DNA from 4 places in the Cupriavidus sp. WS genome. Region 2 is predicted to be linked to each of the others. Evidence: predicted binding sites of a transcription regulator. Region 2 holds the regulator's gene; each other region holds the start of a gene.

Region 1 (7,219 bases), on a different contig from region 2:
ATCTTGCGCGCGCTGGAGATCGCGTCGACGCCGGCGTTGGTGCGGGAGTCGGAGAGGAACACCAGGCCGGCGTCGAGCCGCATGGCAACACAATACGTCATGATCTTGTCTTGTTATGGTGCATGTCCGGCGCCGGCGCGCCGCCGGCATCAGGGGCGCACCGAGGCCACATCAACGAATGCAGCATTCTAGCGCCGCGGCCCCGCGCGCGGAACCGGCGCGCGCGCCCACCAGTGGTGCGCCACGCACCACCGCATTCACCGCTGCGGTGCAATGGCGATCTCCACCGCCATCTGCTCGCCGCTGCCGCCGTGGCGCACGCCGCGCACCGGCGCGGCCATGCGGTAGTCGCGCCCCACCGCCAGGCGCACGTGGCGCGCGTCGCTCAGGCAGCGGTGCGTCACGTCGACGCTGCACCACAGTTCCTTGTCCGCATCCACGCAGATGTCGGCCCAGGCATGGCCGGCCAGCGCCGCCGCGGCCGGGTCGTAGAAATAGCCGCTGACGTAGCGCGCCGGCACGCCCAGCGCGCGGCAGCACGCCACCATCACCTGGGCCTGGTCCTGGCACACGCCGCTGCCGAGCGCGAACGCCTCGCCGGCCGAGGTGCCCACGTCGGTGCTGTCCGGCGCGTAGCGCACGCGCCGCGCGATGCCGTCGGCCAGCGCCAGCAGCGCGGGCACCTCATGCCCGGCCGCGAGGTAAGGCGCGGCAAAGCGGACCATCTCCGGCGGCGCCGCGGTCAGCGGCGTGCCGCCCAGGTAGTACAGCGGCGACACGCGCGCCTCGCCGGCCGGCGGCGCATCGCAGAACAGCGGCGCGCCGCCGGCCGCGGGCGGCGTCACTTCCACCACGCCGCTGGCCTCGATCACCAGCGTATGCGCCGGGCCGGCCACGGTAAAGCTGTGCACGATGTTGCCGAAGCCGTCGCGCGCCTCCGACAGGCTGCCCGGCGCCGACACCTGCCACTGCCGCACGGTCTGCAGCGGGCCCGAGCGCGGCGCCAGGCGCAGCTCGTGCACGCTGCGGCGCGGCGGCTCGGCGTAGCGGTAGACGGTCTTGTGGCGGATCTTGTATTTCACGATGTGGCGAGGCCGGCGCGACCACCACGGAGTTCAGGCAGCCAGCAGCGGCACGAGGAAATCCCGGCTGATGCCATTGCCGAGGTCGCCGATGCGCTCCAGGAAACTGGTCAGGTAGGCGTGCAGGCCGACGGCGAAGATGTCGTCGATGCGCGCGTATTTCAAGTCGGCATGGAGTTTACCAGCCTGCCGCTCGGTCTCCGACGAATGCTGGTTGCCCACCAGCGCCAGGATCGACACCACCTCGTCCATGCTCGACACCAGCGAGCGCGGCATGTCCGGGCGCAGCACCAGCAGCTCGGCCACGCGCTCGGGCGTGATCACCGTGCGGTAGATCTTGCGGTAGACCTCGAAGCCCGACACCGAGCGCAGCACCGCCGCCCAGTGATAGAAGTCGTTGGCGTCGCGATTGGGGTCGCTGTCGTCCACGGTGCTGGCCTGGAACTTCACGTCGAGAATGCGCGCGGTGTTGTCGGCGCGCTCGAGGAAGGTGCCCAGCCGCATGAAGTGGAAGGCGTCGTCCTTGAGCATGGTGCCGAACTGCACGCCGCGCGCCAGGTGCGAGCGGAACTTGACCCACTCGAAGAACTGCGCCGGGTCCTCGCGCAGCACGCCGTCGGCGATCATGCGCTGCACTTCCAGCCAGGTGGTGTTGATGGTCTCCCACACCTCGGTGGTGAGCGAGCCGCGCACCGCGCGCGCGTTCTCGCGCGCCGCGCGCAGGCAGCTCATAATCGACGACGCGTTGGTCATGTCGCGCACCATGAAGTCGATCACGTCGTCGCGCGTGAGCAGGCCGTACTTGTGGTCGAACACGGTGGTCAGCTCGGAAATGTCGAGCATCGCCCACCAGCCCTGCTCCGCCACCTCCGCCGATTGCGGCAGCAGCGAAGTCTGGTAATTCACGTCGAGCATGCGCGCGGTGTTCTCCGCGCGTTCGGTATAGCGCGCCATCCAGAACAGATGGTCGGCGGTGCGGCTTAGCATGGTCGGTCCCCTCGTACTGCGCGGTTCGTCCGCGCCGGCCGCGCTGGCAGCGGCGGCGGCGCGGGTCATCTCAAGCATTCGTTGCGCGCGGCGCTCAGCGCTCCAGCACCCAGGTGTCCTTGGTGCCGCCACCCTGCGACGAATTGACCACCAGCGAGCCCTCGCGCAGCGCCACGCGCGTGAGCCCGCCGGGCACCATGCGCACGTCCTTGCCGGACAGCACGAACGGCCGCAGGTCGATGTGGCGCGGCGCGATGCCGGACTCCACGTAGGTCGGGCAGGTCGACAGCGCCAGCGTGGGCTGGGCGATGTACTGCTCGGGGCGCGAGCGCACCACCTCGCGGAAGGTGTCGATCTCCGCGCGCGTGGCGGCCGGGCCCACCAGCATGCCGTAGCCGCCGGCGCCGTGGGTTTCCTTGACCACCAGCTGGTCCATGTGGTCGAGCACGTATTGCAGGTCGTCGGGGCGCCGGCACATGTAGGTCGGCACGTTGTTGAGGATGGCTTCCTCGCCCAGGTAGAAGCGGATCATGTCCGGCACGTACGGGTAGATCGACTTGTCGTCGGCCACGCCGGTGCCGATGGCGTTGCAGATGGTCACGTTGCCGGCGCGGTAGACCGACAGCAGCCCGGCCGCGCCGAGCGTGGAGTCGGGGCGGAACACCAGCGGGTCGAGGAAGTCGTCGTCGACGCGGCGGTAGATCACGTCGATGCGCTGCGGCCCCTGCGTGGTGCGCATGTAGAGATGCTCGTCCTGCACGAACAGGTCGCTGCCCTCGACCAGCTCCACGCCCATCTGCTGGGCCAGGAACGCATGCTCGAAATAGGCGGAGTTGTACATGCCGGGCGTGAGCACCACCACGGTCGGGTCGGCGATGCTCTGCGGCGACACGCTGCGCAGCATGTCGAGCAGCAGGTCGGGATAGTGGGCCACCGGCGCCACGCGGTTGCGCGCGAACAGGTCCGGGAACAGCCGCATCATCATCTTGCGGTTTTCCAGCATGTAGGACACGCCGGAGGGCACGCGCAGGTTGTCTTCCAGCACGTAGAACTCGCCCTCGCCCGCGCGCACCACGTCGATGCCGGCCACGTGGGCGTAGATGTCGCGCGGCACGTCGATGCCGAGCATCTCGGGCCGGTACTGGGCGTTGTTGTAGATCTGGTCGGGCGGGATCACGCCCGCGCGGATGATGTCCTGGCCGTGGTAGATGTCGTGGATGAAGCGGTTCAGCGCCGACACGCGCTGGCGCAGGCCGCGCTCCAGCGTGGCCCACTCGCTGGCCGGGAAGATCCGCGGAATCACGTCGAACGGGATGGTCCGCTCGGTGCCGCTGTTGGACTCGTCCTTGTCGCCGTAGACGGCGAAGGTGATGCCCACGCGCCGGAAGATCAGGTCCGCTTCCGCGCGCTTGTTGCCCATCGTCCCTTCGGACTGCCGCGCCAGCCACTCTGCAAACTGCTTGTAGTGCGCGCGCACCGCGCCTGCCGGCAGGGCCTGCCCCGCGTGGATTGCTGCCGCCACGCCATCTTGCCAATCGAGCATCTCGTCGAAAAACCGCGCCGCCATGATGGCCGTTCCCCCATGATTTGGGCGCCGCTCAGCCTGCCGGCGATCCCGTTTTGATTGGCTTGTTCTTCCCGGCACAGCATTTCGAGGCCACCACCCGGGGCCCGGCGGTCAAGGCCGCGGGCCATGCGTCGAAGTGCTGTCCTAACTGGGATGATACCCATGACCGCGAAAGCCGCAAGCGGCAGGCGTTCGCGCCATCGCAAGGGAATGTAGCAAGATGTCTGCCAGCCCGCGCGTGCGCGGCGCAAAAGCGCCCGCGGAGGCCGGCGAGGGCTCAGCGTGCCGCGGCGGTGGCGGGGACTTCGGCCAGGATGCGCTGCACCAGCGCCTCGGGCGGCTGCCGGATGTCGAGCACCAGCGCGTCGCGCGGTTCCTCCAGCGTGTCGAACTGGCTCTGCAGCAGGGCCGGGTTGAAGAAATGGTCGCTGCGCCCGGACAGGCGCCCGCCGATCACGGCGGCGTCGCCCTTCATGTAGACGAAGGTCACGCCGCCGTCGGGCGGGGTCAGGCGGTCGCGGTAGGCCTGGCGCAGCGCGGAGCAGGTAAACACATGGGTGCGGCCCTCGGCGCGGGCCGTGTCGATGGCCGCGCGCAGCGCGCCCAGCCAGGGCCAGCGGTCTTCGTCGGTCAGCGGGATGCCGTTGTGCATCTTCTCCTTGTTGGCCGCGCTGTGGAATTCGTCGGCGTCATGGAAGCCGCAATGCAGGGTCTTGGCCAGCAACTGGCCGACCGTGGTCTTGCCGCTGCCGGAAACGCCCATCAGGATGTAGATCATGTCTGCTCCAGCGATCGTGTTCGGATGGTTGTCCCATCCTTGTCGGTAGTCCCCGCGCCGCGCCGGGCGGTTCCTGGCGAACCGCGCGGCCATGCAGCCATGCCAGGACCTGGCATGCACCGGCTCGGGGCTGCCTTGCCCGCCAGGCGGCGGGCAAGGCCACAAAAAAGAGGAAAGCGGCCTTGGGGGCGCGGACTATTGTGCGACGGCCGCGGCGGTTTGGACAGCGCCGGGCGCGTCGGCCTCGGACAGGTCGAGCGCGCTGCCGCCCTCCTCCGCGGTGCGCGCGTGGCGGCGGAACAGGCCGAACAGGCCGCGGCCGACGCTGAAGCGGGCGAAGTCGTCGTCGGGCGACGGCGCCAGCGCGCGCGCCGCGAGGCCGGACGCGCCATCCGCGCCGCCGAGCCATTCCAACGTGCCGGCCACGGCGTCCACGCGGATGCGGTCGCCGTCGCGCACGCGCGCCAGCGGGCCGCCCGCAAGTGCTTCCGGGCCCACATGAATCACGGCCGGCACCTTGCCGGACGCGCCCGACATGCGGCCGTCCGTCACCAGCGCCACCTTGTGGCCGGCGTCCTGCAGCGAGCCGAGCACCGGCGTGAGGCGGTGCAGCTCCGGCATGCCGTTGGCGTTGGGGCCCTGGAAGCGCACCACCGCGACCACGTCGCCGGTCAGCTCGCCCGCCTCGAAGGCGGCCTGCAGGCCTTCCTGCGAATCGAACACGCGCGCCGGCGCCTCCACCACGCGGTGCTCCGGCGCCACCGCCGAGACCTTGATCATGCCGCGGCCGAGATTGCCGCGCAGCAGGCGCAGCCCGCCCTCGGGCGAGAACGGCGCGGCCGCGCTGGCCAGCACCGCGGCGTCGCCGCTGGCGGCGGGGCCGTCGCGCCAGCGCAGCGCGCCGCCGGTCATGACCGGCTCCTGCGTGTAGCGCGCCAGTCCGCGCCCGGCCACGGTCTCCACGTCTTCGTGCAGCAGCCCGGCTTCGAGCAGCTGGCCGATCACGTAGGCCACGCCGCCGGCGGCGTGGAAATGGTTGACGTCGGCCGAGCCGTTCGGATAGACCCGCGCCAGCAGCGGCGTGATGCGCGACAGGCGGTCGAAATCGTCCCAGTCGATCACGATCCCGGCCGCGCGCGCCATCGCCACCAGGTGGATGGTGTGGTTGGTCGAGCCGCCGGTGGCCAGCAGGCCGACGATGGCGTTGACCACGGCGCGCTCGTCGACGATGCGCGCCAGCGGCAGGTAGTCCGGGCCGCGCGCGGAGAGCGCCAGCGCGCGCTGCGCGGCGGCCGCGGTGAGCGCGTCGCGCAGGCCGCTGTCGGGATGGACGAAGGCCGCGCCCGGCATGTGCAGGCCCATGATCTCCATCAGGAACTGGTTGCTGTTGGCGGTGCCGTAGAAGGTGCAGGTGCCGGCGCCGTGATAGGCCTCGCATTCCGCTTCCAGCAGCGCCTCGCGGCCGACCTGCCCGGTCGCGTAGAGCTGGCGCACGCGCGCCTTTTCCTTGTTCGACAGGCCCGTGGCCATCGGCCCGGCCGGCACGAACACCACTGGCAGGTGGCCGAACTGGAGCGCGCCCATCAGCAGTCCCGGCACGATCTTGTCGCACACGCCGAGCATCACCGCGGCGTCGAAGGTGTTGTGCGACAGCGATACGGCCGTGGCCATCGCGATCGCGTCGCGCGAGAACAGCGACAGCTCCATGCCCGGGTTGCCCTGCGTGATGCCGTCGCACATCGCCGGCACGCCGCCCGCCACCTGCGCCACCGCGCCCACCGCGCGCGCGGCCTCGCGGATCACGCCGGGATAGCGCTCGTAGGGCTGGTGGGCCGACAGCATGTCGTTGTAGGCCGTGACGATGCCCAGGTTGGCGGCATGCTCGACGCGCAGCTTGAGCTTGTCATGCGCGGGCAGCGCCGCGAGGCCGTGCGCCAGGTTGGCGCAGGACAGCCCGCGCAGCGGCCCCAGCTCCCGCTGGGCGCGCTCGCAGCGCGCCAGGTAAGCGGCGCGGCTGCGCTGGCTGCGCGCGGCCACGCGCGCGGTGACGGCCTGCACTTCGGAATGGAGGGCTTGCGACATTCGTGGGAGTTCCTGATGGTGTGTCCGGTGGTTCCGTGAACGTTTTTTTGTGTAGATTTTCTACATTATATCGAAAGACTTTCGCCGCGCACCCCGCCAGCACATCACAAAGCGGCGAAAGCACGGCATATTCCGGCTCCATAGGTGAAATCCCTAGCCATCCCCTAGCGCGGTGCCGGACGAATCTCAGCGCGAATTCTGTAGAATATCTACATTCCCAATCGAACCCCAAGCCCGCGCGATCCCGGCAGCCATGTCCGGCGCGCGCGGGCACGAGAGACCCGCCTGCCGACATGCGCGAACGAATCCTTGCCGTCTACGACACGCTCCGCCCCTCCGAACGCCGCCTGGCCGACTACGTGGCGCGCCACGGCGCCAGCGTGATCCGCCTGTCCATGCCCGAACTGGCCGAGCGCGCCGGCGTGTCGCAGCCGACCATCGCGCGCTTCTGCGCCGCGCTCGGCTACGACGGCTTCCGCGAGTTCAAGCTGCAGTTCGCGCAGAACGTGGGCGGCGGCACGCCCTTCGTGCACCAGGACGTCAAGGCCGAGGACCGTCCCGCCGACATCGCCGGCAAGGTGTTCGACCGCACCATCGCCACGCTGATGACGGTGCGCAACGCGCTCTCGGCGGACCAGATCGAGCACGGCATCAAGCTGCTCGCCGCCGCGCACCGCATCGAGTTCTACGGCTGCGGCAACTCGGGCATCGTCGCGCTGGACA
Region 2 (7,219 bases):
CGATGGTGACGAAGAACAGCCCCAGCAGCACGTCGCGGAACGGCTTGATGTCTTCCTCCACCTGGTGGCGGTAGGGTGTCTCGGAGATCAGCATGCCGGCCATGAAGGCGCCCAGCGCCATCGACAGCCCGAGCCGCTCGGTCAGCGCCGCCATGCCCAGCGTGACCAGCAGCAGGTTGAGCATGAACAGTTCCTGCGAGCGGCGCGCGGCCACCACGTGGAACCACCGGCTCATCACTTTCTGGCCGAGGAAGAAGATCACGCTCAGCGCCACCGCGATCTTCACCGTGGCCAGCACCAGCGCCATGACCAGGTCGCCGGGGTCGCGCGACAGCGCCGGAATCACGATCAGCAGCGGCACCACGGCCAGGTCCTGGAACAGCAGGATGCTGATGATGTTGCGCCCGTGCTCGCTTTCCAGCTCGAGGCGCTCGGACAGCATCTTGGAGACGATGGCCGTGGACGACATCGCCAGCGCCCCGCCGAGCGCCACCGAGGCCTGCCAGGACAGCGGGAAGGCCCAGTTGAACAGCCAGCTCGCCGGCACCACCGCCAGCATCGACAGCACCACCTGCGAGCCGCCCAGGCCGAACACCTGGCGCTTCATGGCCTTGAGCTTGCCCAGGCTGAACTCCAGCCCGATCGAGAACATCAGGAAGACCACGCCGAATTCGGCCAGGTATTTGGTCTGCGCGGTATCGCTGGCCAGCCCGAGCGCGTGCGGCCCGATCAGGATGCCGACCGCCAGGTAGCCCAGCATCGGCGGCAATTGCAGCATGCGGAAAGCGACCACGCCAAACACGGCGGCGGCCAGCAGCACGAGAGTCAGGTCCAGCGGAGAATGCATCGAAAGGGGTCTGGGTGCGCCGTCCCGCGCCAGGGCCAGGCCCGGCGCGGGCGGCCCTGCCGGCGGGTTGCGGCAGGCGCGGCAGCCGCAACGGCCGCCCCGATCCCCGGAACAGCCAAAGCGCCATCGCATTCGTTGGTATACTTCGTCGCCATGATAGCTAATTTCAATGCGGATCGAGCACTTCGGCTCGCCCGCGACACGCTCCAGACCGAAGCCGAAGCCGTTGCCGCCCTCGCGGGCCGCCTGGACGGCGAGTTCGCGCGCGCCGTCGAGCTCACGCTCGGGTGCACCGGCCGGGTGGTGGTGTCGGGCATGGGCAAGTCCGGGCACATCGGGCGCAAGGTGGCGGCCACGCTGGCCTCGACCGGCACGCCCTCGTTCTTCGTGCACCCCGCCGAGGCCAGCCACGGCGACCTCGGCATGGTCACGCGCGACGACGTGCTGATCGCCTTCTCCAATTCCGGCGAGACCGCCGAGCTGCTGTCGATCGTCCCGATCGTCAAGCGCATCGGCGCCAAGCTGATCTCGGTGACGGGCAACCCGGAATCGGCGCTGGCCAAGCTGGCCGACGCCCACCTCAATGCCGGCGTCGAGAAGGAAGCCTGCCCGCTCAACCTGGCGCCGACCGCGAGCACCACCGCCGCGCTGGCGATGGGCGACGCGCTGGCGGTGGCGGTGCTGGACGCGCGCGGCTTCGGCGAGGAAGACTTCGCCCGCTCGCACCCGGGCGGCGCGCTCGGGCGCAAGCTGCTCACGCACGTGCGCGACGTCATGCGCAGCGGCAACGCCGTGCCCAAGGTGCGCGAAAACACGCCGCTGGCCCAGGCGCTGATGGAAATCACCCGCAAGGGCATGGCCATGACCGCCGTGGTGGACCCGGACGAGCGCCTGATCGGCGTGTTCACCGACGGCGACCTGCGCCGCCTGCTGGAGACGCCGCGCGACTGGAAGACCATGCCGATCAGTGAGGTCATGCACCGCTCGCCCCACGCCGTGGGCCCGGACCAGCTCGCCGTGGAAGCGGTGCAGGTGATGGAGGCCAACCGCATCAACCAGATGCTGGTGGTCGACGCCGACGGCCGCCTGGTGGGCGCGCTGCACATCCACGACCTGACCCGCGCCAAGGTCATCTGAGGCCGGCCACGACACATGCGGGAATTCCTGTCCTCCCTCGGCCGGCTCGGCATGCGGCTGCTGCCCCTGCTGCTGATGGCGCTGGTGGCCGGCAGCACGTTCTGGCTGGTGCAGGTCAATTCGCCGCGCGAGGCGCCCGCCGGGCCTGTCGGCGCCAAGCACGAGCCGGACTACTACATGGTCCGCTTCTCGGCCACCGAGCTGGCCGAGGACGGCAACACCAAGATGCGCTTCACCGGCGACAAGATGATCCACTTCGCCGACGACCAGACCTACGAAGTGACCAGGCCGGCCATGCGCGCCTACGAGATCGGCCGCCCGCCGGTCACGGGCCATGCCGACCGCGGCACCATGAACGCCGAGGGCTCGGTGGTGGACCTGTTCGGCAACGCCCTGATCGTGCGCGCGCAGGGGCCCGACCCGTCCAAGGACCCGCCCATGACGGCCGCCTCCGAGTATTTCCAGGTGCTGGTCAACGACGACATCGTCAAGACCGACAAGGCCGTCAAGCTCACGCGCGGGCCTTCCGTGATGACCGCCAACGGGCTCGTCTTCAACAACGTCACCCGCGAAGTACAATTGCTGGGTAACGTACACGGCACCATCATCACGGTCCCGCCGCCGGCCAGGCCGTGAGCAGGGCCTGACGTGGCCCCACCCGGAAACCGCCAGAGAAACGAAGCCGCCCGCGGGCCACAGCCGTCCGCGCCAACCGCCACCACGCCAATATGAATCCATTCCTGACGACATCGTCCTGTCGCCGCCGCGGCACGGCTGCCCTGATGACGGCTGCGGCCCTCCTCGGCCTGGCGCTGGCCGCGCCGGCCCGCGCCGAGAAGGCCGACCGCGACAAGCCGCTGGTGCTGGAGGCCGACAACGCCAGCTACGACGACGTCAAGCAGGTGTACGTACTGACCGGCAACGTGGTGCTGACCAAGGGCACGATGGTGCTGAAGTCGGACGCGGCGGAAGTGCGCACCGACCCCGAGGGCTACCAGTACGCGGTGGCCACCTCCAAGGGCGGCAAGCAGGCCTACATCCGCCAGAAGCGCGACAACGTCGACGAATACATCGACGGCTGGGGCGACCGCATCGAGTCCGACGGCAAGCAGGACCTGTCCAAGCTGATCGGCCACGCCCGCATGGCGCGCCTGGCCGGCGCCAAGCTGATCGACGAGATCCGCGGCGCGGTGATCACCTACGACAGCCGCAACGAGTTCTACACGGCCACCGGCGGCACCGACAACGCCACCGCGGGCAGCCCGTCCGGGCGCGTGCGCGCGGTGCTGTCGCCGCGCCAGGAGCAGCCCGCCAGCGGCGCCGCCGCCAGCGCGCTGCCGCTCAAGCCCGCGCCGGCCCCCGCCGCCCCCTGACCCCGCCGCAGCCGACCCACGGATTCACGCCTTCATGACCGCTACCCTGACCGAACCGTCGTCCGCGACCAACGTCCTGACCGAAAGCAGCACGCTCGTCGTGCGCCACCTGAAGAAGCGCTACGGCTCGCGCACGGTGGTCAAGGACGTGTCGCTCGACGTGAAAAGCGGCGAGGTGGTGGGCCTGCTCGGCCCCAACGGCGCGGGCAAGACCACCTCGTTCTACATGATCGTCGGGCTGGTGGCGCTGGACGAGGGCGACATCGTGCTCGACGACAAGCACATCAGCGGCCTGGCCATCCACGAGCGCGCCCGCATGGGCCTGTCCTACCTGCCGCAGGAAGCGTCGGTGTTCCGCAAGCTCAACGTGCAGGAGAACATCCGCGCCGTGCTGGAATTGCAGGTCCACGACGGCAAGCCGCTGGCCAAGGCCGAGATCGAGCGGCGCCTGGACACCCTGCTCGACGACCTGCAGATCGCCCACCTGCGCGACAACCCGGCGCTGTCGCTGTCGGGCGGCGAGCGCCGCCGCGTGGAAATCGCGCGCGCGCTGGCCTCCGCGCCGCGCTTCATCCTGCTCGACGAGCCGTTCGCCGGCGTGGACCCGATCGCGGTGGGCGAGATCCAGCGCATCGTCAGCTTCCTCAAGGCGCGCAACATCGGCGTGCTGATCACCGACCACAACGTGCGCGAGACCCTGGGCATCTGCGACCACGCCTACATCATCAGCGAAGGCACGGTGCTGGCGTCCGGGCAGCCGGAAGACATCATCGCCAACGAGTCGGTGCGCAAGGTCTACCTGGGCGAGAACTTCCGCATGTAGCCGCGGGAGGGGCACGCGGGGACACCCGCGAGGCGGCGTTCATGCCGCCTTTCGCCCCGCAAACGATCACGGCGACGCCAGCGATAGCAATTTCCGTTCCACCAGTACGGAAGTTGGGCATAAAATAGCTCGCATGAAACCGTCGCTACAGCTCCGCCTCTCGCAACATCTCGCGCTCACGCCGCAACTCCAGCAGTCGATCCGCCTGCTGCAACTGTCCACGCTCGAACTGCAGCAGGAAGTGGAACAGGCCCTGACCGAGAATCCGCTGCTCGAACGCGAGAACGACTGGATCGAAAGCCCGCTGCGCGTGGCCGCCGACGGCTCGGTCAACCTGCAGAGCGCGCCCGCGCCGGCCCCCGCCGACGGCCAGGGCACCAGCGAGAACCGCGCCGACGGCGCCGCCGACAGCGAGGACAGCTACAGCGACAGCGGCGAGGACTACGGCAACGACTGGAGCCTGGACGACTTCGCCCGCCGCCCGCAGGGCGACGAGGACGAAAAGACCCCGATGCAGTTGCGCGACGCGGAGCCCACGCTGCGCGAGCACCTGATGGAGCAGCTCGCCCCGCTGAAGATCTCCATGCGCGACAAGGGCCTGGCCATCTTCCTGATCGAGTCGCTCGACGACGACGGCTACCTGAGCGCCTCGCTCGAGGAAATCTGCACGGAACTGCCCGAGGAGCTCGAATTCGAGCTCGACGAGGTGCACGCCATCCTCACGCTGCTGCAGAGCTTCGACCCCGCCGGCGTGGGCGCGCGCAACGCCGCCGAATGCCTGGCGCTGCAGCTGCGCCGGCTCAAGCATCCGCAGCGCGAGCTGGCCCTGACCATCGTCACCAGCCATCTCGAACTGCTCGCGGTGCGCGACTACACGCGCCTGAAGAAGGCGCTGCAGGTCGACGAGGCCGACCTCAAGGCCGCGCACGAGCTGATCCGCTCGCTCGCGCCCTACCCCGGCCATGCCTACAGCCGCCCCGAAGCCGACTTCGTCGTGCCCGACGTGTTCGTGCGGAAAATGAGCGGCGGCTGGATCGCGCAGCTCAACCCGGATGTGATGCCGCGGCTACGCATCAACGACATGTACGCGCAGATCCTGCGCGGCGCAAAAGGCGACTCCGGCGCGGCCGGGCTGCAGCAGAAGCTGCAGGAAGCGCGCTGGCTCATCAAGAATATCCAGCAGCGCTTCGACACCATATTGCGCGTCGCACAAGCGATTGTCGAACGTCAAAAGAACTTCTTCACCCACGGGGAAATTGCGATGCGCCCCTTGGTTTTGCGGGAGATTGCCGATACACTGGGTTTACACGAGTCCACCATCTCTCGGGTGACAACTAATAAATACATGGCAACGCCGATGGGGACTTTCGAGCTGAAGTACTTCTTCGGCAGTCACGTATCCACGGAAACCGGCGGCGCGGCCTCATCAACGGCAATCAGGGCGTTGATCAAGCAACTCATAGGAGCCGAAGACCCCAGGAACCCCCTGTCGGACAGCAGGATCGCCGAACTGCTCGGCGAGCAAGGCTTCGTGGTGGCCCGGCGAACCGTGGCCAAATACCGTGAAGCGCTGAAAATCCCTGCCGTCAATCTCCGCAAGACTTTGTAGCCGAGCCGCACCGCCTGCCTGGTGTGGCTCTTTCAGAAGGAGAAACGCTATGAACTTCAAGATCAGTGGACACCACTTGGACATCACGCCCCCGCTGCGTGAGTACGTGGAAACGAAACTGGAGCGTATCGTCAGGCATTTCGATCAAGTCATTGGCGTAAGCGTGCTGCTCTCTGTCGACAATACAAAAGAAAAGGACCGGCGGCAATATGCGGAAATCAATCTACATCTCAAGGGCAAGGACATCTTTGTCGAGGCGCATCACGAAGACCTGTATGCCGCCATCGACGCACTGGTCGACAAGCTCGACCGGCAGGTGATTCGCCACAAGGATCGCGTGCAGAGCCACGACCGCGACGCGGTCAAGTACCAGATGGCCGCATCGCAGATGCAGCAATGACCGTGCCTGGCGGCCCGCCAAGGGGGCCGCCGGTGTCAGTCCCTTGAACCAGAACAAGCCGCGCCCGTTGCGCGGCTTTTTTGCGCCGTCCGCTTTCGTGTCCACCCTCGCGCCGGCGGCCGTTGCGCAATGCCACAAGGGGATTCCGCAACGCCCCGCCGCCGGTGTATGCTGCGCAATACATGAACGGTGGTTCAGCGATTCCGGGCATGCGCGCGGCACCGCTTCCGCGCACGGGCTATTGCGATGCACAAGGCGGGGGCGGGCCTGCTCTATAATGGCCAGACGCCCGACACCGGCATGGGACAACCGGTGCAATGCGGGTATGAGCCGGCACCAGCCTTTTCATCCCCTTTTTGCCTGGCGCGCCCCCCTGCCGGCCCCGGGCCTGCTTACTAGAAAAACCTGCGCATTCCACATGAATCGTTTGGCTAAATTGCTGCCACCCGGCAACATCAACCTCGACGTCAGCGTCACCAGCAAGAAGCGGGTGTTCGAACAGGCCGGGCTCCTCTTCGAGAACAACCACGGCGTAGCGCGCGCCACCGTGACCGACAACCTGTTTGCCCGCGAATCGCTGGGCTCGACCGGCCTCGGCGCCGGCGTGGCCATTCCGCACGGCCGCATCAAGGGCCTGAAGCAGCCGCTGGCCGGCTTCATGCGCCTGGCCGAGCCGATCCCGTTCGAGTCGCCGGACGGCAAGCCGGTATCGCTGCTGATCTTCCTGCTGGTGCCCGAGCAGGCCACCCAGCAACACCTGGAAATCCTCTCCGAGATCGCCCAGCTGCTGTCCGACCGCGAAATGCGCGAAGGACTCGCCACCCTGCCCACTTCCGATGCCGTGCACCAGTTGCTGACGCAATGGCATCCCTGATCCGCCTGGGCAGCCGCCACCCGGCACGCCGGGCGACGGCCCGCCCGGCCTGAAAGCCCGTCCCCCGAAAGTAGCCGCATGGAACTCACTGGCGTCACCTCGCAGTCGATCTTCGACGACAACGCAGCCGACATCAAACTCTCCTGGGTTGCTGGG
Region 3 (7,219 bases), on a different contig from region 2:
CACCGCCATGCCGAAGCCGATGCGCCTGCCGTCGGCCTCGCCGCGCTGCTGGCGCGCGCGCACCGCGGGCAGGTCGATGGCGCGCATGGCGCGCCGCACCGCCTCGGGATAGTCGCCGCTGTCGAAATGCTTGTTGGTGATGTTGTCGTAGGGCATCTCGTGCGGCTGCACCAGGTTGCGCAGCCGCACTTCGTAAGGCTCGATGCCGGCCTGCACGGCGATCGCGTCCATCATGGTCTCGATGGCGTAGCAGACCCCGGTGCGCGCCACCCCGCGGTACGGCAGGATGGGCGGCTTGTTGGTAGCCACCGACCACGTGCGGCAGCGGTAGCGCTCCATCTTGTACGGCCCCGGCAGGATGCTGCCGACCTGCGCGGCCTCCAGGCAGGCCGAGAACGGGTAGGACGAATAGGCGCCCGAGTCCACGTGCGCCTCGCACTCCACCGCCAGCAGGCGGCCGTCGCGGTCGGCGTAGGCGGCGATGTCGTAGGCGTGCTCGCGGCAATTGGCGTTGGCCGTCAGTTGCTCGCGGCGGTCCTCGATCCAGCGCACCGGCTTTTCCAGCCGCATGGCCAGCCAGCCGCAGCAGACTTCCTCCGGCAGCAGGATGCCCTTGTAGCCGAAGCCGCCGCCGACGTCCGGCGCGATCACGCGCACCTGCCCCTCGTCCAGGCCCAGGCAGTGGGCCAGGCCCGTGCGCGTGATGTGCGGCATCTGCGCCGAGGTGTGCACGATCAGTTGCGACAGGCGCTTGTCCCAGTGCGCCACCACGCCGCGCCCTTCCATCGGCGCCATGCTCTGGCGCGCGGTGCGCAGCCGGCGGCGCACGCGGATCGGCGCGTCGCGGCGGATGGCCTCGAGGTCCACCTCGGGATGCGCGTCGACGAACGCCTCGAGGAACACGTTGTCGCCCCAGTGCTCGTGCACCAGCGCCGGAGGCGCGCTGCGCGCGGCCAGCATGTCGACCACCGCGGGCAGTTCCTCGAAATCCACGAAGACCTGCGCGGCGATGTCCTCGGCCGCCGCGCGCGTGGCCGCCACGCACATGGCGATGGTCTCGCCGACCTGGCGCACCTTGCCCTGCGCCAGCACCGGCTGCTCCGAGGGCTTGAAGCCGGGCAGCCCCGAATTGGCGACGATGGGCGCCACGCCGTCGAGATCCGCGATGGTGTACACCGCGTGCTCGAAGCCGGCCGGCTTCTCGATGCCGACGATGTGGCCGTGCGCGACCGGGCTGCGCACGAAGGCCACGTCGAGCATGCCCACCATGCGGATATTGCCCACGTACTCGCCGCGCCCGCGCATGAAGCGCTCGTCTTCCTTGCGCGGCAGCGACGCGCCGATGCCCTGCGGCCCGTCGTGGGCCTTCGCCTTGCCTTGCCGGTTCATCGGCTCTCTCCTTGCTCGGTCAGGCCGCGCGTGCCAGCGGCAGCGTCGGCGAAGTGGCGTCGTGGCGGATGCCGTCGCGCAGGCAGAACAGCGGCGACAGCATGCGGTCCGTCACCAGTTGCGTGCCTTCGTTGTCTTCCAGCACCCAGCGGCCGCGGCGGTCGTCGAGCACGCTGATGTCGGCGGCGCCGCCCACCTTGAGCGTGCCGATCTCGCCTTCCATGCCGGCCATGCGCGCCGCGTTGGCGGTCGCCATCGCCACCACGTGGTTCAGCGGCAGGCCGAGCGCGAGCATGCTGCTCATCGCGCTGACCAGGCTGAACTGGGTGCGGCCGAGGAAGGAATGCTCCTCGTCCGGGTGGCTGTCCGGCGTGCCGGCGGGAGCGGGAACGTGCGTGTTGTAGCCGTGCATGTCGGCGCCAAGCGTATCGGGAATGACACCGGCATCAAGCACGATGCGTGCCGTCTTGAAGCTGAAATGCGAGCCGTGGCCCACGTCGATCTTGAGCCCGCGCGCCACCGCCTCGTGCACCAGCGGGTGCAGGCGGCCGTTTTCCTCGACGAAGCCGCCCGGGTGGCGGCTGAACGGGTGCGCCAGGATGTCGCCCGGCTTGAGCATGTCCACCACCTGGTTGAAGATCGAGTCCGGGTTCACCTCGCGCCCGCCCTGCTCGGGCTTGGGCCACAGCTGGCCGAAGTGGATGTAGACCGGCAGCGCGGCGTCGCGCCCGATGCGCGAGGCGATGCGCATGACGTCCAGGCCCCAGCGCGCGAAACCGCCGATCTCGGCATGCGCCTTGACGCCCTTGACCAGGTCCGGGTTGGCCAGCGCGCTCTTGACGGTGGCCGCCGCGTCGAGGCAGGCGGGGTTGTAGAGGTCGGGATAGTAGTGTCCCTCCAGCCCGCCCACCAGGTAGGCGGAGATGTACGACAGCACGCGCGTGGCGGCCGGCTCGGCGACGAAGCGCCGGAAGCCCGGCAGCGTGATGCAGCTCGCGCCGCCCTGGTCGATGATGGTGGTCACGCCCGACTGCACGCCGCAATGGTCGGCGTTCAGGCCGAAGCGCCCGGTCACGTACTGGTACACGTGGCCGTGGGTGTCGATGAGCCCGGGCAGCACCAGTTGGCCAGCGCAGTCGATGACGTCGGCGAACGGCGCCTGCGCGGCGAGGTCCGGCCCGATGGCGGCGATGGTGTTGCCGTCGACGAGGATGTCGAGCGTGGCGTCGAGCGCCGCGGCCGGATCGATGACGCGGCCACCCTTGAGCAGAATTTGAGGCATGAGATGCGGTTCCGGTGACAAGATGTGTGGTGTACCGCAAATACCGTGCCGATAAACGCAGGGCCGGCATCCGCGGAGATTCTCGGGAAAAACGGTTTGATGCGGGTTATACCCCGCATCTCTGGCGTGCGCGCTGCACCAAGTTGTGGGGCGCGCCGGCGCGGGCGCACCTTTTTGATGCCCGCGGCGGGGGTGCTGGCGAGCGCATGCAGTACCATGTACGGCACCAAGCGGCCCGGATTTTGCTTTTCGGCAGTGGCACGGCGCACCGGCGCGGACAGCGCGGCCTGCGCCATCCGATCCGACGAATCACGTCCCGGACAAGAACCCGGGCTCCCAATTTCGGCTTACAGCATTCCATGTCAACCACGACTATCGAGACATTCATCACCGATCCGGTCCGGGCCGAGCTCGACGTCCTGCAGGCGAGCACGCCCCTGTTCAAGCGCCCCGGCTTCCTGATCCGGCGCATGCACCAGATCCACGGCTTCCTGTTCGCCGAGGAGGCGGGGGAATTCAACATCACGCCGGTCCAGTACAGCCTGCTGAGCACGCTGGACGCGCTCGGCGAGATCGACCAGAACACGCTCGCGATCGAGATCGGGCTGGAACGCTCCAGCGTGGCCGAGGTCATCCCGCGCCTGCACGCGCGCGGCCTGGTCGACCGCGCGCAGGCCATCCACGACCGGCGCCAGCGGCTCGTCAAGCTGACCACGCAGGGCAAGCGCCTGCTGCGGAAGATGGCGCCCGCGGTGCAGCGCGCGCACGACCGCACCATCGACCACCTGTCGCCGGCCGAGCGCGACATCTTCATGCTGCTGATGATCCGCCTGGTCAAGGCCAACAACGCCGACAACGTGGTGCCGCTGCGCCTGCCGCAGGACTGAGGCCCCTGCCCCGCCGCGGCCCCGCGCGCGGCGCTCACTCGCGCGCGATGTCGTGGTAGCGGCGGTTGTAGTAGATCAGGATGCCGGCGTGCGCGTTGCTCTCGATGCGGTCGACCTCGCACAGCAGGATGTCGTGCGTGCCGACCTGCACCGCGCTGTCGATGCGGCAATGGATCGACATGATGGCGCCGCGCAGCGCCGGGGCGCTGCCGGGCGCGCCGGACCACTCGCCGCTGGCGAAGCGCTCGTCCATCGACGCCTTGGCCGAGAACGCCGCCGACAGCGGCTTCTGGTCCGCGCTCAGCGTGTTGATGCACACGGCGCCGTTGGCGATGGTCGCGGCGTAGGCCGAGGACGTGCGGTTGATGCAGACCAGCACGCTCGGCGGCGAATCGGTGACGCTGCAGACCGCCGAGGCGGTGAAGCCCGCGCGCCCGGCGCGGCCATCCGTGGTGACGATGTGCACGGCCGCCCCGAGGTCGGCCATCGCGTCGCGGAACGCCGCGACGGTGACGGCCCTGGCGGCGGCCTGTGTCCCCGCCTGCGCGGCCGGGGTGAGTACGGTATCGGTGGACATGACATTTTCCCTTCGATCGAATCTGACTGCGGACATCATGGCGGGCGCCGGCACGCGCCGGCGCCCCGCGCAGGGACGGCCGCGCGCGCAGCGCATGCCTAGCGCGCGTAGCGGTTCGCGGGCCGCTCCAGGCCGAGGTGCTCGCGCAGCGTGGTGCCCGTGTACTGCTTGCGGAAGCGCCCGCGCCGCTGCAGCTCGGGCACGACCTTGCGCACGAAGTCGGTGGTGTCGTTCGGGATCACGTGGAAGGCCAGCATGAAGCCGTCGGCCGCGCCGCCGTCCACCCATTCCTCCATGTGGTCGACGATCTGCTCCGGCGTGCCGCACAGCGTCACCTTGCCGCGGTCGTAGCTGGAGTAGATCTGGCGCAGCGTGAGCTTCTGCTCGCGGATCATGGCGGTGATCTGGCGGAAATAGGCCTGGTGCAGGTTGGCCTTCTGCGGGATCACGTGTTCGGGGATCGGCTCGTCCACCGGCAGGCCGGTCAGGTCCGCCTCCAGGTCCATGCCGAGCCGCATGCGGCCCACGTCCGGATGGATCAGGCTCTGCAGCTCGCGGTACTTGTCCTCGGCCTCGGCCTTGCTGCTGCCGACCATCACCGACAGCCCCGGCAGTACCTTGAGCTGGCTGGTGTCGCGGTTGAAGCGCGCCATGCGGCCCTTGACGTCGGCGTAGAACTGCTTGGCCTCCTCGAAGGTCGGGTCCGACGAGAACACCACCTCGGCGGCTTCCGCGGCGAAGGACTTGCCTTCCTCGGACGAGCCCGCCTGGATGATGACCGGGCGGCCCTGCGGCGTGCGCCGGATGTTGAGGCCGCCGTACAGCTTGAAGTGCTCGCCGTGGTAGTCGGTGATGTGGAACTTCGCCGGGTCGAACATGCGGCAGTTGGCCTTGTCGGCGAGGAAGGCGTCGTCCTCCCAGGTATCCCACAGGCGCATCACCACGTCGAAGAACTCGCGCGCGCGGGCATAGCGCTGGCCGTGCGGCGGCAGCTTGTCGAGGCCGAAGTTGCGCGCGGCGTAGTCGCTCGCGGTCGTCACCACGTTCCAGCCGGCGCGGCCGTGCGAGAGGTGGTCGAGCGAGGCGAACAGGCGCGCCAGGTTGTACGGCTCGTAGAAGCTGGTCGAGCCGGTGGCGCCGAGGCCGATGTGCTTGGTCGTGCCGGCCAGCGCCGACAGCAGCGAGATCGGCTCGAACATGTTCATCATGTACGGGAAGCGCGAGAAGTCGTTGAGCTTCTCCGTGCGCGCGCCGGGGCTGTCGGCCAGGAAGAACAGGTCGAGCATGCCCTCCTCGGCCAGCGCGGCCACGCTGCGCCAGTACTCGATGTTGGTGGTGGCGTCGGCCGGCGCGGTGGATTGCAGCCACGACGCCGCGTGCTGGCCGGTGGCGTAGGCGAGCATCCCGAGAACCATGTGTCGATCATTCATAACGGTAGGTGTCCTTCAAGAATTGGAGCGTCGTGCCGGCGCTCCGGTGGCAATGAAAACGGTTGGCCCGCGGCGCCCGGCGCTGCGCCGGGCCGGCGGGCGGGAGCGGAGCGGCGGGCTCATGCCGCGCGCTCGGCGGCGACCGGCGCGGCGACCGGGACGACCGGCGCGAGCGGCGCGATCGACGCCACGGCGCCCGCGTCGCCGCACGGCGCGTCGCCCAGGCCGATGAAGCGGCGCACGCGCCCGGCGCCGGGCTGCTGCCGGATCTCCGCGGGGGAGGCGAACAGCTGCACCGTGCCGCCCTCCATGAAGGCGATGCGGTCCGAGATCGACATGGCGAAGTCCATCTCGTGCGTGACGATGACCATCGTCATGCCCTCGCGCGCCAGCTTGCCGATCACCGCCAGCACGTCGCCGACCAGCTCGGGGTCGAGCGCCGAGGTCGGTTCGTCGAACAGCATGATGGCCGGCTCCATCGCCAGCGCCCGCGCGATCGCCACGCGCTGCTGCTGGCCGCCGGAGAGCTGGTGCGGATACTTGTGGGCGTGCGCCAGCAGGCCGACCTTGTCGAGCAGCGCCAGCGCGCGCGCGGCGGTCAGCGCGCGGCCGCCGCGCCCGTGGTAGTTCGGCGCCAGCGTGACGTTCTCGAGAATGGTGCGGTGGGGAAACAGGTTGAAGCCCTGGAACACCATGCCGATGTCCTTCACGCCCCGGCGCACGCGCGGGATGTCGGCGCGGTCGGTGGCCGTGATGAAGGTGTTGCCGAACAAGATGATCTCGCCGCCGTCGATGCGCTCCAGCGCGTTGATGGTGCGGATCAGCGAGGTCTTGCCCGAGCCCGACGGGCCGATGATCGAGACCACCTCGCCGGCGCGCACGTCGAGATCGATGCCCTTGAGCACGTGGTGCTCGCCGTAGCGCTTGTGCAGGCCCTTGAGGGCCAGGGCCGGCGGCGCGCCCTTGCCGGACGCGGGCGCGGCCGCCGCCGCGGGCGCCGGCAGCGTGCCGCGCAGCGTCGCCACCTGCTCCGCGCTCATCGTGGCGGGCTTGCGGCCGGCGGTGTTCATGCGGTGCTCCACGTACTTCATGGCCCAGCCGAACACCGTGACGATCAGCACGTAGTAGATCGCGCAGGCCAGCAGCGTCTCCATCACGAGGAAGTTCTGCGCGTAGAGCCGCTCGCCCACCAGCAGCAGCTCGCTCAGCGAGATCACCGAGGCCAGCGAGGTCAGCTTCACGCAGGACACGAACTGGTTGCCCAGCGTCGGCAGCGCGATGCGCAGCGCCTGCGGCAGGATGACCAGGCGCTGCGTGCCGACCGGGCGGATGCCCAGCGCGGCGGCGGCCTCGTACTGCCCCTTGGCCACCGACAGCAGCGCGCCGCGGTGGATCTCCGCCATGTAGGCGGTCTCGGTCAGCGCCAGCGCGATCAGCGCCGAGATGAACGGATTCGACAGCACGCCGCCGGTGGCCGGCAGCAACTGCGGCATGTTGTAGACGAACACGATCAGCACCAGCAGCGGCAGGCTGCGGAACAGCCAGATGTAGAGCGCCGCCGGCACGCGCAGCATGCGCGCGCCCGACATCCGCGCGCACGCCAGCGGGAAGCCCAGCACCACCGCGAACAGCCATGCCAGCCCGCTGAGCTCGA
Region 4 (7,219 bases), on a different contig from region 2:
GCGCGCGCAGCGCGCCGCTGAGCACGTCGCGGATCTCCGGCGCGCCGTGCAGCAGCTCGTTGGCGAACACGCGCGAGGCGTCCGGGTGGCTGGCCGACAGCCGCATCTTGGCGCGGATGTACTGCTCCAGCGCCACCTGCGGGCGCTGCCCGGCGTCGATGATGTCGGTCTCGGACAGCCACAGCGCCAGCGTGTGCGCCAGCACCGCGCGGTACAGCGCCTGCTTGGTGCGGAAGTAGTAATGCAGGTTGGACTTGGGCACGCCCGCGCGCGTGGCGATCTCGGCCATCGTGGCGCCGGCGAACCCGGCGCGCGCGAACACGTATTCGGCCGCGCGCAGGATCAGCGCCTCGTTCTCCTGGCGGATGCGCCCGCCAGCCGCCTCCCGCCGCGGCGGGAAGCATGGCGGCTGCGCCGTGGCCGGCGCGCCCATCACTTGGTGCCGTAGAGCCTGTCGCCCGCGTCGCCCAGGCCGGGCACGATGTAGCCGTGCTCGTTGAGCTCCTCGTCGATGGCGGCGGTGACGATGGCCACGTCCGGATGCGCCGCCTGCAGCGCGCGCAAGCCCTGGCGCGAGGCGATCAGGCACACGTACTTGAGCGTGCTCACGCCGGCTTCCTTGAGGCGGTTGAGCGCGGCGATGGCGGAATTGCCGGTGGCCAGCATCGGGTCCACCACGATCACCAGCCGCTCGTGGATGTCCTCCGGCATCTTGAAGTAATACTCGATCGGCTCCAGCGTCTCCGGGTCGCGGTACAGGCCGATGTGGCCCACGCGCGCGGCCGGCAGCAGGTCCAGCATGCCGTCCAGGAAGCCGTTGCCGGCGCGCAGGATCGACACCAGGCACAGCTTCTTGCCGGACAGCACCGGCGACTCCATCGGCGCGATCGGCGTCTTGATGGCGATGGTCTCCATCGCCAGGTCGCGCGTGGCCTCGTAGGTCAGCAACTGGCTGATCTCGCGCACCAGCCGCCGGAAATTGTCGGTGGTGGTGTCCTCGCTGCGGACCAGCGTGACCTTGTGCTGCACGAGCGGATGGTCCACCACCATCACCGAAGGCGTGACGGGCGGTACGGCGGAAAGGTCGGTCATGTTGCGCTCCTCGGGAGGCGAATCGCGAAAAGGTCGTGCCGCGCGCGGCGGGAAAGCGCGCGGCGCGGCGGCTAGAACACCGTGCCGTCGCTGTCGATGGCGAAGGGCGGCGCGCCGCCCGGCCTGCGCTTGGCGGCAATGCGCCGTCCCGCCGCCCAGGTGCCGCCCTCCAGCACGCGCGCCAGCGGGAAGGCCTCGGCCGACAGCCCGAGCGCCTCGCGCACCGACGCCGCCACCAGGTCCAGCCCGGTGACGGTGAGCGCGCGCCACTCCACGATGACCGGCTCGTCCACCGTATGCGTGACGCTGGCGAAGGCCGGATCGCGCGGCACCATCAGCTCGAAGTCGAACAGCAGGCCGCCGTTGCGGTATTCGGGCAGGCCGGTGAGGACTTCCAGCCCCGTCACGGTCAGGCCGGCGTCCTCGAGCGGCTCCAGCAGCGAGTACGTCAGCCATTGCGTGAGCTTGTGGAACGGCACCAGGCCGTCGGCGCAGGCCGGGTGATGCCAGCAGTCGCCCAGCGAGACGCCCTCCAGCTTGACGCGGCCGGGCCACACCGGCCCCAGCGCCACCAGCAGCGTGGTCAGCACGAAGCCGGCTTCGATGCGGCCGTCGACGGCGTGCGCCTTGAGGTAGTCGTACAGGTTGCCCAGCCGCGCCGGCGTGCCGAACACGGCGGGCGTGGCCCGCGCCACCTCGCCCAGCCGGCGCAGCAGCCCGGCGCGGCCTTCCAGGCCGACCAGCGGGTTGTGCTGCGCCACCTGGAACGCGGTGGCGATGGAGGATGCATCGATGCGCATCAGCCGCTCGGCATCGGCGCGCAGCGGCTGGCCGAGCTGCGCGGAAAAGCCGCCGCGCGCGAACAGGTCGAAGCTGGCCACGCCGAGCCCTTCCGAGCGCGTGAGCAGCAGGTCGCTGGCCGGGTCGCGGTAGCGCCAGTCCGGGCCGGCGCCGGCGTCGAGCAGCACGCTGGGGATCACCAGGTCGATGCCGATGCGGGCCCGTTCCTCGCGGTCCGCCTCGCCGGACAAGCCGCCGCGCTCGCACAGGATCTGCCAGCGGTCCAGCCGCTCGCCGCCCTGGCCGCTCTCGAAATGGCGCCAGCGGCTGTGATACGGCACGTTCAGGTCCGGGTAGCGCTGGCGGATGGTGGCCGCCACGTAGTCGGCCACCGCCGGGATGCGGTCCGGGTGCCAGGTAAACAGCTCGGACGCGCCCGCCGCCACGTGCCCGGTCACGGCCGCGCAGCGCGTGCGCACGGCCTGGCCGGTCAGCAGCGCCGCGGCCGGATGCCCCGGCGGCACCGGGCTGGCCCAGCCGGGCGCATCGGTGAAGCCGCCGGACGCGCCGCCCGGCGCGCCCGCTTCAGGTGTCTCGTTCATTCGTCCAGTCCTCTACCCTTTGCCAGCGCCAGTTCTTCCGCGTCGGGCGGGGTATAGCTCGTGAAGTAGCCAGCCGCTACCTTGGCGTCGATTTCCACGCGGGCGTCGGCCGGGATCAGCGCATCGGGAATCGCCACCTGCTCGACCACTTCGATGCCCTGCGCGGTCAGCGCCCCATGCTTCATGTTGCTCATCGAGGCCCAGCGGTCGATGCGCTTGATGCCGAGCCAGTGGAAGACGTCGGGCATGAGTTCCTGGAAGCGCATGTCCTGCACGCCGGCCACGCATTCGGTGCGCGCGAAATAGGTCTCGGCGCGGTCGCCGCCGACCTGGCGCTTGCGCGCGTTGTAGACCAGGAACTTGGTGACTTCGCCCAGCGCCCGGCCTTCCTTGCGGTTGTAGACCACCAGGCCCACGCCGCCCTGCTGCGCCATCTCGATGCAGACTTCGATGCCATGCGCGAGATAGGGCCGGCAGGTGCAGATGTCGGAGCCGAACACGTCGGAGCCGTTGCATTCGTCATGCACGCGGCATGCCACGCGGGTCTCGGGCTTGCCGAGCTTGCCGACGTCGCCGAAGAAATACAGCGTCATGCCGCCGATGGGCGGCAGGAACACCTTCAGGTCGGGCCGCGTCACCAGTTCCGGGAACATGCCGCTGGTCTGCTCGAACAGCGCGCGGCGCAGCACGCTTTCCTTGATGTCGAAGCGCCGCGCCAGCCCCGGCAGGTACCACACCGGGTCGATCGCGGCCTTGGTGACGCGCACGTCGCCGTTGGCGTGCAGGATCTGGCCGTCCGGCACCAGCCGCCCGGCGGCGATGGCGCCGGCCAGCTCCGGCATGTTGATGTGGGCGCGCGTGATGGCGATCGACGGGCGGATGTCGATGCCCGCCGCGATGCGGTCGGCAAACGCGGTGGAGACCAGGTGGCCCCACGGGTCCAGCGAGACGATCTTGTCCGGGTCGGCCCACTGCGGATGCGGGCCGATCACCTCGGCCGGCGCGGTGTCGGTCAGGTCGGCGCGGTGGTCGCGCTGCAGCTTGCCCGAGGCCACCGCCAGCGCGCGATAGACCGCGTAGGCGCCCGAGTGGGTGCCGATCACGTTGCGCTGCGCGGGATTGGTGAGGCTGGCGATCACGGGACCGCGCTCCGCGGCGGTGGCCGCACCCCAGTGGATGGGCTCCGCCGGCTTGTCGCGGCGTGCGTGCGAGGTCAGGACGATATGATCGGACATGGCAGCCTCGGAACGGGAATCCTGACCAAACGGTCAGGTTTACGATTCCATAGTAGGCAACCTTCATGCCATATCCCAATGCTCGTTTTTACCGTATGTTGCGCGGCCAACCCTGCCGCGCGGCGCCCGGGCGCACCGTGCGCGTGCGGCCCGCCGCCGGCTTGTGGTGCAGTGGCACCATGTGAAAGCGGCGCCCGGCCTGGGTGGGCCGGGCGCCGCCTGGAACGCGCCGCGCAGGAAGCCGGGCCTGCCGGCCGGCAGTTCAGGTGGAGCGCTCGCGCCCCACCGGCTGGCGCCGCGCAGCGGACCCGGCACGGGTCGGCCACAGCGCCTGGCGCATCGCGCTCAGCGGCGCCCCGCTTTCCACATAACGATGGAACAGCGTGCCGGCCACGTTGCTCAGCAGCCATGCCGCGACCATGCCGAGCGCATTGAGCACCGGCTGCTGTGGCGCAAGATGGAACACCACCGCGTTGACCACCAGGCAGACCGGGAAGTGGACCAAGAACACCGAGTAGGAAATGCGCCCGAAAAATGCCAGCGCGCTGGCGCGCGGCCAGTGCTCCAGCCAGCCGCCGCGGCGCGCCATGCCCAGCAGCAGCGCCACCGCCAGCGCCACCGCGATGCGCAGGCGGAAATCCACGATCAGCGCGGCCGCCACCGCCGCGCCCAGCACCAGCAGCGCCACCGGCGAGCGCTCGGGCGCGGAGGCCCAGTACGCCAGCGTGCCCATGCCATAGGCGCCGAAGAAATAGATCGCCCACACGTCCCAGGCGGCATCGCGGTTGAACCAGAACAGCGACGCCAGCGCCAGCGCCGACACCGCCAGCATGCCCAGCGCCGCGCCGCCCGCTTCCAGCCGGCGCGCGCACAGGCGCGCCGCCCACAGCGCCACGATCAGCAGCGCGAACAGCTGCAGGTCGATGGCCACGTACCAGACGCCCGCCGAGAGCGCGTCGAAATCGAGCACGTTGTGCAGCAGCAGCACGTGCGCCAGGAACTGGTGCAGGCCCGGCGCGCCGGGAATGGAATCGTGATGCATCCAGGTGCGCGCGATCGCGGCGCCAGCGATGGCGATCAGGATGGCCACGGTGTAGGGCACCACCAGCTTCTGGTAGCGCCGCCAGATCGCCAGCAGCGGATGCGGCACCATCAGGTGGCCGCCGGGCGCGAGGCTGCGCGCCGCCAGGAAGCCGCTGATGACGAGGAAGGCCTGCACCGCGATGCGCGCGTACTGCGAGAACCAGTCGAGCAGGTCGGGGGCCAGCACGTGGGCCACATCCGACATCGGGCCGTAGAAAGCAAGGTGATGCAGCACGATCAGCTGCGAGCTGATCGCCTTGAGTGCGTCAATGCACGCCATGCGCGAAGGACGGGGGCTCATCGTTATTTGTTATAAGAATGCGACAAAGTGCAGGAGGCGTGATTCTACTCCTATGTGTGCATGGCGCACCGCCGCGGTGCGGTACCCGCCCGCCGCGTCACTTTCCCGCCACTGCCCGATTCCCCGTTCTCGTGCGCTCCTCCGGTTCAGCCCGGTTCAGCCCGGCCGCCGGCACGAAAACCACAGCAGCGCCGCCGCCGCGCCGAGGCCGACCCAGTAGTCGGTCGGCGCGCCGCCCAGCCAGTGGACATGCCACGGCACGAACGCCGGCGCGAAGCGCGCCACGCCGTAGGCCGGGTTGAGCACGAACCAGAGAAAGTCCTCCGTAATCCAGAACAGCATGATGCAGGCGAGCACCCGGGCCTCGGCGCGCCAGTTCCAGCGCCCGGCGAACAGCAGCGGGAAATGGAAGAACAGCGCCACGCACGGAAACACCCAGGCGTGATAGCCGGTCATGGGGCGCCCGCCCCAGAAGATGTCCAGCAGCCAGTGGCGCTCGATGCGCCAGGTCGGCAGGTTGGCGGCCCAGCCGGCGGCGCCTTCGATCTGGATCTCGACGTTGGCGAAGAAGTACGCCATCAGCAGGGTCCAGCCGACCGTCAGCACCAGCGCCAGCGGATGGCGCGGGGGCCAGGCCTGCGCCTGCCGCGGCAGGGCCGAGAGGTTCAGGGAGCGCATCAGTGCGCCCCCGCCAGCGCCGGCGCCGGCTGCGGCCGGCCGGACAGTTGCGCCAGCACGGTCTGCAGCACGCGCCGCGCCGCCGCCGGCCGGCCCAGCGCGCGGGCGCGCTCGCGCATCTGCGCCAGCCGCGCCGGCTCGGCCAGCAGCAGGCGCACGCGGTATTCGAGCGAGACCAGGTCCACCGACTTGAGCGCCGCGCCCTGCTCCAGCAGGTAGTCGGCATTGCGCTCTTCCTGCCCGGGGATCGGCGCGTTGACGATCATCGGCACGCCCATCGCCAGGCACTCGGAGGTGGTGAGGCCGCCCGGCTTGGTGATGACGAGGTCGGAGCAGGCCATCAGCCGCGCCACCTCGTCGGTGAAGCCGAACGGGAACAGCCGGCCCGGCCGGGCGGCGGCGAGCGCCCCGAGGCGCGCCAGCGCGGCCTCGTTGCGCCCGGCCATGACGATCAATTGGAAGTCGTGGTCCAGCCCCAGCAGCGCGCCGGCCACCTCGTCCAGGCCGCCGAGGCCGGCGCCGCCGCCCATCAGCATGATGGTGCGCCGCGCCGGGTCCAGCCCGAAGTGCGCGGCGCAGGCCTGCCGGTCCTGCGGCGCGGTGAAGGCCGGCACCACGGGGATGCCGGTGGCATGGACGCGGTCCGGCTCGATGCGGCTCGCGCGCATGCGGAAGGCGATCTCCTCGCTGGCGGCGAAGTAGCCGGTCATATGCGGGATCACCCACATGCCGTGCAGGTCGAAGTCAGTCACCTGCACCCACACCGGCACCGCCAGGCGCTGGCGGCGCACCTCGTGCATCAGGATCTCGGCCGGCAGGAAATGCGTGCAGACGATGGCGTCCGGCGCGAACTCGTCGATCGCGCGGCGCAGCGCGCGCGTGCTCAGGCGCTCGGCGGCGCGCCGCAGCTTCTGCATGGGCGCGGCCGGATCGGCCTCGGAAGTGTGAGCGTAAAGCATGCCCCACAGGGCCGGATAGCTGTTGACCAGCTTGATGTAGAAATCCGTGTAGAGCTTGCGGAAGGTGGCGGGCACGTAGCCCATCACGTCGAGATGCAAGGTCCGCACCTCGGGGAATTCGGCCTGCGCGGTCAGGCGCAGCGCCTCGGCCGCGCGCATGTGGCCGGCGCCGGCGGAAACGCTGAGAAACAGGATCTTGTGCGGCGGCGGGGGCGGCATCGGGGGCATCGGTTCCGGGTCACTTCATGACAAAGGACTTGATCAGGGTCAGCTCGCCGGGCTTGCGCATCGGCACGCGGAAGACCTGCTGCTTTTCGTTGGGCGTGTTCTCGTCCGTGATGACCGCCACCTGCGCCACGGTGATCGCCTCGGGCCCCGCGCCGCTGCCGTAGTAGTTCACGTAGACGAGGTAGGTGCCGGGCGGCGGCGCGGCGATCGAGTAGATCTCCGGCCCGTAGCCGGTGGTCACGTCCACGTCGAGCGCGCCGC

Evidence for each region. Region 2 encodes sigma-54, which starts transcription at its own class of promoters, with help from an activator protein. Its sites were predicted from a motif close to TGGCANGNAANCTGCTTT; they were not measured.
Region 1: K206_RS0105715 (circularly permuted type 2 ATP-grasp protein) is a predicted target of sigma-54. The motif match lies at 3,849-3,866, and genes of this name have one in related genera.
Region 3: K206_RS0104040 (amidohydrolase/deacetylase family metallohydrolase) is a predicted target of sigma-54. The motif match lies at 2,705-2,722, and genes of this name have one in related genera.
Region 4: K206_RS0115665 (GTP cyclohydrolase II) is a predicted target of sigma-54. The motif match lies at 3,763-3,780, and genes of this name have one in related genera.

Annotation. Positions count from the first base shown of each region.
Region 1 covers NZ_AQPL01000054.1:6,951-14,169, reverse strand. Annotated here, with positions in the region: gene K206_RS0105730 (peptidase) at 1-101, opposite strand, end outside; gene K206_RS0105725 (transglutaminase family protein) at 258-1,082, opposite strand; gene K206_RS0105720 (alpha-E domain-containing protein) at 1,116-2,069, opposite strand; gene K206_RS0105715 (circularly permuted type 2 ATP-grasp protein) at 2,164-3,636, opposite strand; gene K206_RS0105710 (gluconokinase) at 3,914-4,414, opposite strand; gene edd (phosphogluconate dehydratase) at 4,610-6,496, opposite strand; gene K206_RS0105700 (MurR/RpiR family transcriptional regulator) at 6,790-7,219, shown strand, end outside.
Region 2 covers NZ_AQPL01000129.1:34,125-41,343, reverse strand. Annotated here, with positions in the region: gene K206_RS0112090 (cation:proton antiporter) at 1-847, opposite strand, end outside; gene K206_RS0112085 (SIS domain-containing protein) at 1,001-1,984, shown strand; gene lptC (LPS export ABC transporter periplasmic protein LptC) at 2,000-2,620, shown strand; gene lptA (lipopolysaccharide transport periplasmic protein LptA) at 2,713-3,357, shown strand; gene lptB (LPS export ABC transporter ATP-binding protein) at 3,392-4,180, shown strand; gene K206_RS0112065 (RNA polymerase factor sigma-54) at 4,314-5,789, shown strand; gene hpf (ribosome hibernation-promoting factor, HPF/YfiA family) at 5,839-6,189, shown strand; gene ptsN (PTS IIA-like nitrogen regulatory protein PtsN) at 6,608-7,063, shown strand; gene hprK (HPr(Ser) kinase/phosphatase) at 7,142-7,219, shown strand, end outside.
Region 3 covers NZ_AQPL01000038.1:1,490-8,708, reverse strand. Annotated here, with positions in the region: gene K206_RS0104045 (xanthine dehydrogenase family protein molybdopterin-binding subunit) at 1-1,389, opposite strand, end outside; gene K206_RS0104040 (amidohydrolase/deacetylase family metallohydrolase) at 1,409-2,671, opposite strand; gene K206_RS0104035 (MarR family winged helix-turn-helix transcriptional regulator) at 3,031-3,558, shown strand; gene K206_RS0104030 (flavin reductase) at 3,593-4,135, opposite strand; gene K206_RS0104025 (LLM class flavin-dependent oxidoreductase) at 4,234-5,565, opposite strand; gene K206_RS37460 (amino acid ABC transporter permease/ATP-binding protein) at 5,685-7,219, opposite strand, start outside.
Region 4 covers NZ_AQPL01000187.1:15,391-22,609, reverse strand. Annotated here, with positions in the region: gene K206_RS38395 (TetR/AcrR family transcriptional regulator) at 1-433, opposite strand, end outside; gene upp (uracil phosphoribosyltransferase) at 433-1,092, opposite strand; gene K206_RS0115670 (URC4/urg3 family protein) at 1,164-2,474, opposite strand; gene K206_RS0115665 (GTP cyclohydrolase II) at 2,471-3,709, opposite strand; gene K206_RS0115660 (acyltransferase) at 3,972-5,093, opposite strand; gene K206_RS0115655 (hypothetical protein) at 5,250-5,771, opposite strand; gene K206_RS0115650 (glycosyltransferase) at 5,771-6,949, opposite strand; gene K206_RS0115645 (YfaP family protein) at 6,969-7,219, opposite strand, start outside.